DNA from 2 places in the Pseudorhizobium marinum genome. Region 2 is predicted to be linked to the other one. Evidence: predicted binding sites of a transcription regulator. Region 2 holds the regulator's gene; the other holds the start of a gene.

Region 1 (6,797 bases), on a different contig from region 2:
ACCGGAAGGGCCCACGAGCACGATGAATTCGCCATCGACGATGTCGATCGATACGGAATTCACCGCTTTGACGCCGCCGGCATACACCTTGGAAACACCGGCTATCGCAATGCTGGCCATGTTACTTCTCCGTCTCTGTAAGGCCGCGGATGAACAGCCGCTGCATGAAAATCACAATCAGGATCGGCGGCAGCATGGCAAGCACCGAACCGGCCATGACGAGCTGCCACTCAATGACGCCATCCTGCACCGTCACCATGCGCTTCATGCCCATCATCAGCGTGTAGTAGCCGGGGTCCGTGGTAACCAGCATCGGCCAGAGATACTGCACCCAGCCATAGATGAAGAGGATGACCGACAGCGCGCCGATATTGGTGCGCGACAGCGGCAGGAGGATATCGCGAAAGAACTTCATCGGGCCGGCCCCATCGACGCGTGCAGCCTCCAGCATCTCGTCCGGCACGGTCATGAAGAACTGGCGGAACAGGAAGGTGGCAGTCGCCGAGGCGATCAGGGGAATGGTGAGCCCGGCCCAGGAGTTCAGCATGCCAAGATCCGCAACGATCTTGTAGGTCGGCATGATGCGCACCTCTACCGGCAGCATCAGCGTCACGAAGATGATCCAGAAAGCGAGCTGCCGGAAGGGAAAGCGGAAATAGACGATCGCAAAGGCCGACAGGATCGAAATGGCGATCTTGCCGACGGTAATGACCACGGCCATGATCAAGGAGTTCAGCGCCATGTGCGAATAGTTCGGCAGGCCGTTTGCGGCCGACGCATCGGTCAGGATCCGGCTGTAATTCTCGATGAAGTGGGAGCTAGGCCAGAGCGGGACCGTCTGGCTCATCAGTGTCGATACGTCATGCGTCGAGGCAATCACAGCCACGTAGACAGGCAGTGCCACGATGAGGAAGCCGACGATCAGGAAGGCATGCGTGAGGAAAGTCAGGAACGGGCGATTTTCAACCATGATCGATCCTCAATACTGCACGCGGCGTTCGACGAAGCGGAACTGCACATAGGTCAGAACCATGACGATCATCATCAGGAGCACCGACTGGGCGGACGATGAACCAAGGTTCAGCCCGATATAACCATCCTGGTAAACCTTGTAGACAAGCGTCGTCGTCGCCTGCGCCGGGCCGCCGACGGTCGTCGCATCGATGATCGGGAAGGTGTCGAACATCGTGTAGTTCACGTTGATGATGAACAGGAAGAAGGTGGTGGGCGAAATCAGCGGCAGTGAAATCGTGAAGAAGCGCTTGACCGGCCCGGATCCGTCGATGGCGGCAGCCTCCATCAGCGACTGCGGAACCGACTGCAGGCCTGCCAGGAAAAACAGGAAGTTGTAGGAGATCTGCTTCCAGGCCGCGGCGACGATGATCAGGATCATGGCCTGCGTTCCGTTCAGGTCATGATCCCAGTCGATGCCGAATTGTTCCAGCACGAACGGCATCAGACCGGTCGTGCTGTTGAACAGGAACCACCAGAGGATACCGGCGACGACGGGCGCCACCGCATAGGGCCAGACCAGAAGCGTCGTGTAGACCTTGCCCGTGCGCGTCAGCCGGTCGACGGCTGCGGCGAACGCAAGGCCAAGCACCATGGAGAGGACCGTGACCGAAACCGCGAAAACACCGGTGCGCGACAGCGCCGCCAGATATTCGGGATCGGAGAGCAGGCGCTGATAATGCAGGAGACCGACAAATGCGGTGGAGAGACCGAAGGGATCTTCGCGCTCGAAGGAGGACTTTACCGCCTGCGCCGCGGGCCAGATGAAGAAGACCAGCGTGATGAAAAGTTGGGGCGCGAGGAGCAGATAGGGCAAGAGCCGGTTATCGAAGGTGGTCTTTTTGGTTTCCATGGAGGGCCCCGCCAGAGCTTGCCGAAAAAACGAACGGAGGACCGGTCGAAGCCGGCCCTCCGCACAAGATCAGAAGTGATCAGTTAGCCGCTTCGAATTCGCGCAGCAGCGTGTTGCCACGCTCGACGGCGCTGTCGAGTGCCTGCTTGGCGTCCTTGTTGCCGGCCATCAGCGACTGGAACTCTTCATCCACGATCGTGCGAACCTGGGTGAAGTTGCCGAAGCGCAGGCCCTTGGAGTTTGCCGAAGGCGTGCCGCGGGTGATCTGCTCGATGGCGATGTCGGAGCCCGGGTTCTCGGTGTAATAGCCCTGGCTCTTGCCCAGATCGTAGGCCGCGTTGGTGATCGGCAGATAACCGGTGAACTGATGCCAATCGGCCTGAACTTCCGGCTGCGACAGGTAGGAGAAGAACTTGGCAACGCCGGTGTAAGTCGCCTTGTCTTTGCCGTTCAGAACCCAGAGCGTCGCGCCACCGATGATGGAGTTCTTCGGCTGCTCGATCTCGTCTTCATAGTAGGGAAGCGGAGCAAAGCCCGGGGTAAAGTCCTTGGCATTGTTGATGACGCCTGCACGGCCGGCCGACGAGTTCATCGTGATCGCGCATTCCTGGGCGTAGAACATGGTCGCCGCCTGATCGCCACCGACCGGACCGCCGTACTTGAAGAGGCCTTCATCCTGCCACTTCTTCAGGTTTGCCCAATGCTTGACCTGCAGATCGCCATTGAACTCGAACTCGGAGCCCATGCCGCCAAAGCCGTTTTCGAGCGTGCCGAAGGGCTTGTCGTGCAAGGCAGAGAGGTTTTCCGTCTGAACCCAGGTGATCCAGGCAGACGTGAAGCCGCACTTGGCAGCGCCGGAGGAGACGATCTTCTTGGAGAACTCTTCGACTTCCGCCCAGGTCTTCGGGGCAACTTCCGGGTCGAGGCCAGCCTTCTCGAAGACATCCTTGTTGTAGTACATGATTGGCGTCGAGGAGTTGAACGGCAGCGACAGGATATTGCCGCTGGTGTCGGAGTAATAGCCGACAACCGGCGAGAGGAAGGATGAGGTGTCGAAGGCTTCGCCTTCATCGGCCATCAGCTTGTAGACCGGATAGACAGCACCCTCGGCCGCCATCATGGTGCCGGTGCCGACTTCGAAAACCTGCACGATGGCCGGCTGCTGGTTGGCGCGGAACGCAGCGATCGCAGCGGTCAGAGTTTCCGGGTAGGAACCCTTGTAAACCGGCACGACCTTGTAATCGCTCTGGCTCTCGTTGAACTTTGTGGCGATTTCCTCGAGCTTCTTGCCGAGTTCGCCGCCCATTGCGTGCCACCAGGTCACTTCCGTCGCGGCAAGCGACGATGTCGCGGAAAGCGCGACGGCAAGTGCGGCCATAGAAAGTCTGTTGAACATGATCGTGTCCTCTCAACCCGTTAAAGTTCGAGGAGCGGGATAGGCGCAGGTTGTGACAGCGGCTTAACAGTTTTGTGTCAGTTTCATTACACGTTGCACGCCTTTGCAACAACGTCAGGAAATCCGCTCAGAAGGCATCCCTGAAGTGCCGCGGCAGGCGACCGGGCAGGACGGCGATCACGTCGTAACGCTGGGAAAGGCGGGCGGCATCGGGGCGCCGCGACAGCCAGATGTCGCTGGCGGCGCGAATGCGCTTCTGGGCAGTGGCGCTGACCGCGTCGACCGCCTCCCTTTCGCCGACACGGGCTTTCACCTCGACGAAGACGGCGAGATCGCCCTTGCGCGCGATCAGGTCGATTTCTCCCGATCTCGTCTTGTAGCGGAGTGCGAGGATCCGGTAGCCCTTTAGCAGAAGGAAGACTGCCGCCAGATACTCGGCGACATGACCGCGCCGTTCGGCGCTGCGTCGGCTGCGGTCAGTGACCACCCGCCTCCCCTTTCAGCGCCAGGAGGCGCTGGTAGAGGTCCTTCTTCGAAAGACCGGTCAGCCGCGCGCCCTCGGCCGCGGCCTGGGAGGTCGGCATGGAACTGGCCAGCTCCTTCAAGAGGATATCCACCTCGATTGCGCCCGGAACGTCGTCGAGGTCGGGCGGCGCAATCAGGAGCACGATCTCGCCCTTGACCGGCCGGTCATCGTAGTGCTCGGCCAGTTCACCGAGCGTCCCGCGCCGGAACTCCTCGAAGGTCTTGGTCAGCTCGCGGCAGACGACGGCCCGGCGGGTCGGCCCGAGTACATCCGCGGCCGTTGCCAGGCTTGCCCCGATGCGGTGGGGAGATTCAAAGATGATCAGCGTCGCCGGGATCTTGGCGAGATCCGCCAGCCGGTCGCGCTTGCCCTTGTCCTTGACGGGCAGGAAGCCGGCAAAGAGGAAGGCATCCGACGGCATGCCCGATCCGACCAGTGCGGCCAGTGGCGCCGACGCACCGGGAATGGGGATGACGCGATGTCCCGCCTCGATCGCCATCTGCCCCAGGCGATAGCCCGGATCGGAGACGAGCGGCGTTCCCGCATCCGAGACGAGCGCCACCGACCGGCCGCCCTCCAGCGCCGCCAGGAGCTTCGGACCGGCTTCGTCGGCATTGTGTTCGTGATAGGCATAGGGACGGTTGACGATGCCGTAGCGGTCCAGCAGCACGCGGGTCACGCGGGTATCCTCGCAGGCCAGCACATCGGCACCCGCCAGCGTCTCAAGCGCCCGCAGGGTGATGTCGCCGAGGTTGCCGATCGGCGTCGCGACGAGATAGAGACCGGGCTCCAGCGGACGCGCTGGAATGGCCATGTTGGCGATGCGGTAACTGCGCGCCGTGGTTTTCTGGTCTTCGCTCAAGGGCATGCTCGGCAGAATGGAAGTGTCATGACCCTTTATGGGCAAGCCACGGCCCGTGAGCAAGGGAAGCCGCCCGGTGTTTTCCCTGTGGATCGCCGTTGTCCTTCCGAATTTGCGGGACGAGACGGCCTCGCGGCTCTTGCTTTCTGGGCAAATCTTCTGCCATTTTGCGCGTCCACATCTTCCGGCCCTCCGGCCGGCAATTATACGGGCGCCAGCATCCCAAGCGCGCCCCGGTCGAAAGCGGTTAGCGTCATGCGTATTACTCTTGAGCGGTCCAACCTCCTGAAGTCGCTGAACCACGTCCACCGCGTGGTGGAGCGGCGAAACACCATTCCGATCCTGTCGAACGTCCTGATGCGCGCCTCCGGCGCGGACCTGGAACTCAAGGCGACGGATCTGGATCTCGAGATCACCGAGGCGGTCGCCGCCATGGTCGAGCAGCCGGGCGCCACGACGGTGCCGGCCCATCTGCTCTACGAAATCGTGCGCAAGCTTCCCGACGGCTCGGAAGTCCTGCTTGCCACCAATCCCGATGGCGGCTCCATGACCGTCCAGTCGGGCCGTTCGAAGTTCACGCTGCAGTGCCTGCCGGAGACGGATTTCCCGGATCTCACCGCCGGCAGCTTCACGCATACCTTCAAGCTGAAGGCGACCGATCTGAAGATGCTGATCGACCGCACGCAGTTTGCGATCTCGACCGAGGAAACCCGCTACTACCTGAACGGCATCTTCTTCCACACGATCGAAGTGGGCAGCGACCTCAAACTGCGGGCCGTCGCCACCGATGGCCACCGCCTGGCGCGCGCCGATATCGATGCCCCGTCCGGCTCGGAAGGCATGCCCGGCATCATCATTCCGCGCAAGACCGTTGGCGAGCTGCAGAAGCTGGTCGACAACCCCGAGGCGGTCGTGACGATCGAGGTATCCGACGCCAAGATCCGCCTGACGATCGGCTCGGTCGTAATGACGTCGAAGCTGATCGACGGCACGTTTCCCGACTACCAGCGCGTCATTCCGACCAGCAACGACAAAGAGATGCGCGTCGATTGCCAGAGCTTCACCCGTGCCGTCGACCGCGTCTCGACGATTTCCTCGGAACGGGGACGCGCCGTCAAGCTGGCGCTGTCCGACGGCCAGTTGACGCTGACCGTGAACAACCCGGATTCGGGCAGCGCCACCGAAGAGGTCGCGGTCGGCTATGACAATGATCCGCTGGAGATCGGCTTCAACGCCAAATACCTGCTGGACATCACCGCGCAGCTGTCCGGTGACGACGCGATCTTCATGCTGGCGGATGCCGGCTCACCGACGCTGGTGCGCGACCTGGCCGGGGACGACGCCCTGTACGTGCTGATGCCGATGCGGGTGTAACGGACAAGAAAGCGGCCGGTTCTCCTGCCGCTTTTTTATTGCGGTTTTCCGGATGCGACATTTCGCCTTGTTTTTGCGTCATGGACTGCCCATAACCTCCAGAGACCGTGGGAGAGGAAGATGGAAATGCGCCTGAAAGAGCGGCTTGGCCGAAAGTTCGACGAGGAGATCCGCTTCTTCAAAGGCTGGATCGACGGGCCCAAGAGCGTCGGGGCGATCCTTCCCACCTCCTCCGTCACCGCGCGGCGGATGGCGAGCGTCATCAACCCCTCGTCCGGCCTTCCGGTCCTGGAGCTGGGGCCGGGCACCGGCATCATCACCAAGGCCATCCTGGCGCGCGGCATCGCGCCGGAGAACCTCGCCTCCATCGAATTTTCCACTGACTTCTACCAGCATCTGAAGCGCACACTGCCGGGCGTGAACTTCATCAATGGCGATGCCTTCGATCTCAACGCGACGCTCGGCGACTGGAGGGACCGCAAGTTCGACGCGGTCATCTCCGCCATCCCGATGCTGAGCTTTCCGATGGAGAAGCGCATCGCCTTGCTGGAAGACCTGCTCGACCGCATGCCGCCCGGCCGTCCGGTGGTGCAGATCACCTATGGCGCCGTGTCGCCGATTGATGCGCGCCCGGACCGGTTCCAGATCAAGCACCTCGATTTCGTGGTCCGCAATATTCCGCCGGCGCAGCTCTGGACCTATAGCCGGGGGTAAGCCTTACCGTGTTCGGCCTCTACATCACCCACCCGCAGGTCCACATCGACCCGAGTGTTCC
Region 2 (6,797 bases):
CGGTTTCGCGCCCGCTCTACTTCTACGTCAAGAACGCTCACCTGGACGTTATCCCGGGTCTGCAGGAATACGTAGAGTTCTTCGTCTCGGACGAGATCGCCGGCCCGAACGGTCCGCTTGCTGAATACGGCCTGGTTTCCGATCCGGAGCTTGCCAAGACGCAGGAAGCCGTTAAGAACCGCACCCCGATGGGTTCGCTGAACTAATTCGGCAATCCCTTCTGGCGGCGCAACATCTGCGCCGCCAGTTTCCCGTTTGTGAAGGGTATGGGCTAGATGAGCGTTGGCAGCATTGTCCTCGTTGTCCTGGTGCTCGCGGCACTCGGCTATTTTTTTGGCAGGCGTCGAGCCGTTGCCGCATCCGCGAAAAGCGGAGTGAAGCTTCACTCTCTTTCGGGCTATTACGGACAGACCGTCGCTCTGTTCACTGCCGTCCCTGCATTGCTTCTCATGGTTGCCTGGCTGTTCGTGCAGCCGATCATCATCGAAAGTCGCGTCAGCGACATGATCCCCGACAGCGTGATCCCGCAGGGCGGGGCCTTGAGCCTCGTGATGTCGGACGTGCGACAGATCGCAGGCGGGCTCGATGCCGTCCTCGCCAATACCGAGCTCAGCGAAGAAGCCCTCAACAGCGGCGAGGTCGACTTCACCACGATCCGCGCCCGCATGGCTGAGGTTGGTGTAGCGCTGGCCGGCGATGTGCCGCAGGAAGTGTATGAAGCTGCGAAAGCCTATCGCCAGGGCGCAGATATCGGCCGTCTGATGATGACGGTTGCCGTCATCGGACTGGCTCTCGGCCTCCTTGCGTGGTCGATGAGACGGATCGAGCCGAGGATGCGCGCCCGCAACGTCAGCGAGAACTTCGTTCAGGCTCTGTTGATCGGCTCGTCCACGATCGCCATTCTCACGACCGTCGGCATCGTCTTCTCGCTGGTGTTCGAAACCATCAACTTCTTCAAGCTGTATCCGGCCTCCGAATTCTTCTTCTCCACGGTCTGGAACCCGCAGTTCCGCGGCGGTTCTGATCTCGGCATCCTGCCGCTGCTTTGGGGTACGCTCTACGTATCGCTGGTGGCGCTGCTGGTGGCGGTCCCGGTCGGCCTGATGATCGCGATCTATCTTGCCGATTACGCGGGTTCGACCCTGCGCAGCTTCGCCAAGCCGGCCATCGAAGTGCTCGCCGGCATTCCGACCATCGTCTACGGTCTTTTCGCGCTGATCACCTTCGGCCCCTTCCTGCGCGACTGGATCGCGCAGCCGCTCGGGCTGGGGAGTTCGTCCTCGTCGGTTCTGACCGCCGGCCTCGTCATGGGCGTGATGATCATCCCGTTCGTCAGCTCGCTGTCCGACGACATCATCAATGCCGTGCCCCAGGCGATGCGCGACGGTTCCTATGCGCTGGGCGCCACCCAGTCGGAGACCATCAAGAGGGTCATCCTGCCGGCCGCGCTGCCGGGCATCGTCGGCGCCATCCTGCTGGCCGCAAGCCGCGCCATCGGCGAGACCATGATCGTGGTCCTCGGTGCCGGTGCAGCCGCCAGGCTCGACCTCAATCCCTTCGAGGCGATGACGACCGTGACGGTGAAGATCGTCAGTCAGCTGACCGGCGATACCGAATTCGCCAGCCCTGAGACGCTGGTTGCCTTCGCGCTCGGCCTCACCCTCTTCGTGATTACCCTTGGGCTCAACGTACTGGCCCTTTACATCGTGCGCAGATACCGGGAGCAGTACGAATGACCGATATGACCGCCGCAACCCCTGCGAAGTCGCCGTCTGCCAGCGAGGCGCGGACCCGCCGCCGCAATGCATCGGAACGTCGCTTCCGGCTGATGGGACTGATTGCCGTCGCCATCGGTGTCCTGGCGCTGGTCGGCCTGCTGGTCTCCATCTTCGCGAACGGCGCTTCGACCTTCCGCCAGACCTATATCACCCTCGACATCTATCTCGACCCCGCCCGCCTCGACAAGTCGGGGGCACGCGACATCGAGGAGATCTCCAAGGTCTCGACATTCGGCTATGCGCCTCTGATCGAGGACTCGCTTGCTGCGGCCATGGCGGAGCGTGGCCTCACGGGGATCGACGCGGATGACGCCGCCGACCTGATCTCCGGCGAAGAGCCGGCCATGCTGCGCCGCTACGTGCTCAACGATCCCTCGCAGATCGGCGAGACCGTGGAGTTCAACCTGCTCGCCTCCGGTCGTATCGACGGCTACTACAAGGGCCGTGTCACGATGGCGAGCGCCGAGCTCGACCGCAACGTCTCGCCCGAGCAGCTGATGCTGGCCGACGAGCTGAAGGAAGCGGGCATCCTGACGACCCGCTTCAACTGGGACTTCTTCACCAATCCCGACGCATCCGACACGCGACCGGAAGCCGCCGGCCTCGGCGTCGCCATCCTCGGTTCGCTCTACATGATGCTGATCGTGCTGGTGCTTTCCCTGCCGATCGGTGTCGCCGCGTCCATCTATCTGGAGGAGTTTGCGCCGAGGAACCGTCTCACCGACCTGATCGAGGTGAATATCGCCAACCTCGCGGCGGTGCCGTCGATCGTCTTCGGTATTCTCGGCCTCGCGGTCTTCATCAACTTCGTCGGCCTGCCGCAGTCTGCTCCCGTGGTGGGCGGCCTCGTGCTGACGTTGATGACGCTGCCGACGATCATCATCGCGACCCGCGCCGCCCTGAAGGCCGTGCCGCCGTCGATCCGCGATGCGGCCCTTGGGGTCGGAGCATCGAAGATGCAGGCGATCTTCCATCACGTCGTGCCGCTCGCCATGCCGGGCATCCTGACCGGGACCATCATCGGCCTTGCGCAGGCGCTGGGCGAAACCGCGCCGCTGCTGCTGATCGGCATGGTGGCCTTCGTGCGCGAATATCCCGCCGGTCCGCCCGAGGGCTTCTTCGATCCGGCATCGGCCTTGCCGGTCCAGGTCTACAACTGGACCCAGCGCGGCGATCCGGCGTTCTTCGAACGCGCCTCCGGCGCCATCATCGTGCTTCTGGTATTTCTGCTGTTCATGAACCTGATTGCGATAATTCTTCGCCGCCGCTTCGAGCGCCGGTGGTAAAGGAGAGCACGATATGAATATGTTGTCCGACGCTGCTGCTGAGAAGGCTCTGGTAAAAAAGATGAACGAAGTCAACTACAAGATGGTCGGCAAAGACGTGTCGGTCTACTACGGTGAGAAGCGTGCACTCTTCGATGTCAATCTCGGTGTTCGCAACAACACGGTAACGGCGCTGATTGGCCCGTCCGGCTGCGGCAAGTCCACCTTCCTGCGCTGCCTGAACCGGATGAACGACACCATCCAGGGCGCCAAGGTCACCGGCCTGCTGACCCTCGACAGCAAGGACATCTACGATCCGGATATCGACGTGGTGGAACTGCGCGCCCGCGTCGGCATGGTGTTCCAGAAGCCGAACCCGTTCCCGAAGTCGATCTACGAGAATGTTGCCTACGGACCGCGCATCCACGGACTGGCGCGCTCGAAGGCCGAACTGGATCAGATCGTCGAGGCGAGCCTTCAGAAGGCCGGCCTCTGGAGCGAGGTCAAGGATCGTCTGCAGGAGAGCGGCACCGGCCTTTCCGGTGGCCAGCAGCAGCGCCTCTGCATCGCGCGTGCCGTCGCCGTTTCCCCGGAAGTCATCCTGATGGATGAGCCGTGCTCGGCGCTCGACCCGATCGCTACCGCCAGAGTCGAGGAACTGATCCACGAACTGCGGGCGAACTATTCGATCGTCATCGTCACCCACTCCATGCAGCAGGCGGCACGCGTTTCGCAGCGCACGGCGATGTTCCACCTCGGCAACCTGGTGGAAGAGGACGATACCGACAAGATGTTCACCAACCCCAGCGATCAGCGCACGCAGGACTACATCATGGGCCGCTTCGGTTGATCCGCTTTCGGCAGCCTGACGCGAAGCTAGCGAGGACCAAATAATGCCATCGACCCATATTACCTCCGCCTATGATGACGAACTGAAGTTTCTGACGCGCCGCATCTCCGAAATGGGCGGCCTTGCCGAGCAGATGTGCGCCGACGCCGTCCGGGCGCTGGTGAACTCGGACGCGGCTCTCGCCCAGAAGGTGATTTCCGACGACGTCATCCTCGACAACGCCGAGCGCGAGATCGGCGAGAAGGCGATCGTCACCATCGCCAAGCGCCAGCCGATGGCCTCCGACCTGCGCGAAGTCATCGGGTCGCTGCGCATTGCCGCCGACCTCGAGCGGGTGGGCGATCTCGGCAAGAACACCGCCAAGCGCGTCATCGCCGTTCAGGAGAGCGGCATCCCGCGCAATCTCGCCCGCGGCCTGGAGCATCTTTCGGAACTGGCGCTGATCCAGCTGAAGGACGTGCTCGACGTCTATGTCACCCGTTCGGTGGAGAAGGCCGAAGCCATTCGCCAGCGCGACGAGGAGATCGACGCGATCTACACCTCGCTGTTCCGCGAACTCCTCACCTACATGATGGAAGATCCGCGCAACATCACCAGCTGCACGCATCTGCTGTTCTGCGCCAAGAACATCGAGCGGATCGGCGACCATGCCACCAACATCGCCGAGACCATCTACTACATGGCGACGGGCGAGCAGCCCGAGGGCGAACGCCCCAAGGACGATCGGTCCAACACGCTCAGCACGATCCTGAGCGACGATTAGGACGGACGGAGACACGCATGCAGCCAAGAATTACGGTGGTAGAAGACGAAGAGGCGCTGAGCGTGCTTCTTCGCTACAATCTTGAAGCCGAAGGCTATGAGGTGGAGACGGTCACCAAGGGCGACGAGGCCGAAATGCGGCTTCAGGAACGTGTTCCCGACCTTCTGATCCTGGATTGGATGCTGCCCGGCGTTTCCGGCATCGAGCTGTGCCGGCGGCTTCGCATGCGCCGCGAGACCGAGCGCCTGCCGATCCTGATGTTGACGGCACGCGGCGAGGAGAGCGAGCGCATCCGCGGCCTCTCCACCGGCGCCGACGATTATGTGGTCAAGCCCTTCTCGACGCCGGAGCTGATGGCCCGCGTGAAGGCGATGCTGCGCCGCTCCAAGCCCGAGGTGCTGTCGGCCGTGCTGCGTTGCGGCGACATCGAGCTCGACCGGGAGACCCATCGCGTCCACCGCAAGAGCCGCGAAGTGCGCCTGGGGCCGACCGAGTTCCGCCTGCTGGAGTTCCTGATGACGTCTCCTGGCCGCGTCTATTCCCGCGCGCAGCTGCTCGACGGCGTCTGGGGCCACGACATCTACGTCGACGAACGCACGGTCGACGTCCACGTCGGGCGCCTGCGCAAGGCGCTGAACTTCTCCAACATGCAGGATGTCATCCGCACCGTTCGCGGTGCCGGCTACTCCATGGAAGGCCCCTGAGGCCCCTGAGGCCGTTGGGGCCGGCTTCTTGCCGGTCCCGCCCTCCGCTTGGTAGTCAGTCGAGCGGATATTCGATCCGCTGCCGGTCGACGAGCCGCAGCGAGCGGTCCTGCGCGATCACATAGCGCTCCTGCCATTCCTGGCCGAACTGATCCCGGAACCGATGGGTGGCGGTGCTTCCGATCGGAGCCTTGGTGCGCCGCGTCTCCGGCTGGCCGCCATAGATCAGGCTCCCGGGGATCGGTTCGAGCTGGCTTGCGGTCGTGCAGCCGGCGAGAAGGGCGGCAAGCGTCAGAAGGTAAAACGGCTTCATGGGGCACTCCATGGGTTTTCTGGCGTGGAAACGGCTGGCGAAGCCAAAGTTTCCCGAGCCATGCGGATTTCCTGCCGCGGTCGGATACGGTCCCATCACATGGTTGATGTTTAAGCAATCTGCACGGTGCGCGACACCGTCCCATCGGCGTCTGGCAGCCAGGATATAGCGGTCTGCACGAAAGATAACAGGTAAGAGTTCGTAAATTGCGGAGAGCGTCATCGTTCCTTTAGATTTCTTTTAAGAATCAGGGGAACGGCGGATGAAACTTTCTCTCGTGTTGAAGGCGGTCCTTGCCGCAGCGGCCGTGGTGTGTCTTCCGGGCGTGGCGGCGTCCGGGTCCGGTGCCGGCGTGAGCATGGTGGTGGGCAAGCTCACGTCGCAGCCGATCGGGCACTACGAGTTCTGTAAGCTGAACCGGGCCGAGTGCAGCCAGCGCCTGCCGTCCGCACCGCCGCGCAAGCTCACCCCGGAGCGATGGGCCGCGATCGAGCGCGTCAACACCTCCGTCAACGCGCGCATCACGCCCAAGCGCGACAAGCTGATCTACGGGCGCGAGGAGGTCTGGACCTATCCGGTGACCGAAGGCGACTGCGAGGACTTTGCCCTCCTGAAGCGCAGGGAACTGGCGGCCAAGGGCTTCTCACTGTCCAATCTTCTCCTCACGGTGGTCCGCAAGCCGGACGGGGAGGGGCATGCGATCCTGACGGTGCGCACGGCCGACGGCGACTTCGTCCTGGACAATCTCGACCCGAAGGTCCGGCGGTGGAACGAGACCGGCTATGTCTACGTCAAGCGCCAGTCGTCACGCGATACCGGCCGCTGGCTGAGCATCGAGAGCCGCGGCGACATGCTGGTAGGGTCGGTGCGGTAGGGCATCCATCCGCGGTACTGTTTCCGGCTCAGGCCGGCACCTTGCGGAGTGCATTGGCTGTTCCGTCCGGATCGTTGGCGATCACTTTCAGATAGGCCCGTGCCGGCTGGTCCGGCTCGGATCGGCCTTGTTCCCAGTCGCGCAGCGTGCCGAGCGGGATTTCGTATCGCAGCGCGAATTCTTCCTGCGTCAGGCCGAGTGCGCGGCGGATCACTCTCACCTGCGGCATGCGCGGCGCGGTGCGCAACTG

What was found. The regulator PhoB, encoded in region 2, activates phosphate uptake and scavenging genes when phosphate is short. The targets are predictions, from matches to a motif close to TGTCATNNANCTGTCAT.
Region 1: a site for PhoB is predicted at 3,335-3,351, ahead of ugpB (sn-glycerol-3-phosphate ABC transporter substrate-binding protein UgpB). Genes of this name have one in related genera too.

The regions. Positions count from the first base shown of each region.
Region 1 is NZ_JMQK01000045.1:52-6,848, forward strand. It holds partial or broken gene EO99_RS27085 (ATP-binding cassette domain-containing protein) at 1-120, opposite strand, end outside; gene ugpE (sn-glycerol-3-phosphate ABC transporter permease UgpE) at 122-970, opposite strand; gene ugpA (sn-glycerol-3-phosphate ABC transporter permease UgpA) at 980-1,864, opposite strand; gene ugpB (sn-glycerol-3-phosphate ABC transporter substrate-binding protein UgpB) at 1,944-3,260, opposite strand; gene EO99_RS0124840 (YraN family protein) at 3,388-3,747, opposite strand; gene rsmI (16S rRNA (cytidine(1402)-2'-O)-methyltransferase) at 3,737-4,600, opposite strand; gene dnaN (DNA polymerase III subunit beta) at 4,904-6,022, shown strand; gene pmtA (phospholipid N-methyltransferase PmtA) at 6,143-6,736, shown strand; gene EO99_RS0124860 (histidine phosphatase family protein) at 6,745-6,797, shown strand, end outside.
Region 2 is NZ_JMQK01000018.1:30,247-37,043, forward strand. It holds gene EO99_RS0118905 (substrate-binding domain-containing protein) at 1-206, shown strand, start outside; gene pstC (phosphate ABC transporter permease subunit PstC) at 276-1,736, shown strand; gene pstA (phosphate ABC transporter permease PstA) at 1,829-3,064, shown strand; gene pstB (phosphate ABC transporter ATP-binding protein PstB) at 3,078-3,893, shown strand; gene phoU (phosphate signaling complex protein PhoU) at 3,937-4,656, shown strand; gene phoB (phosphate regulon transcriptional regulator PhoB) at 4,674-5,360, shown strand; gene EO99_RS0118935 (hypothetical protein) at 5,416-5,673, opposite strand; gene EO99_RS0118940 (transglutaminase-like cysteine peptidase) at 5,936-6,547, shown strand; gene EO99_RS0118945 (helix-turn-helix domain-containing protein) at 6,576-6,797, opposite strand, start outside.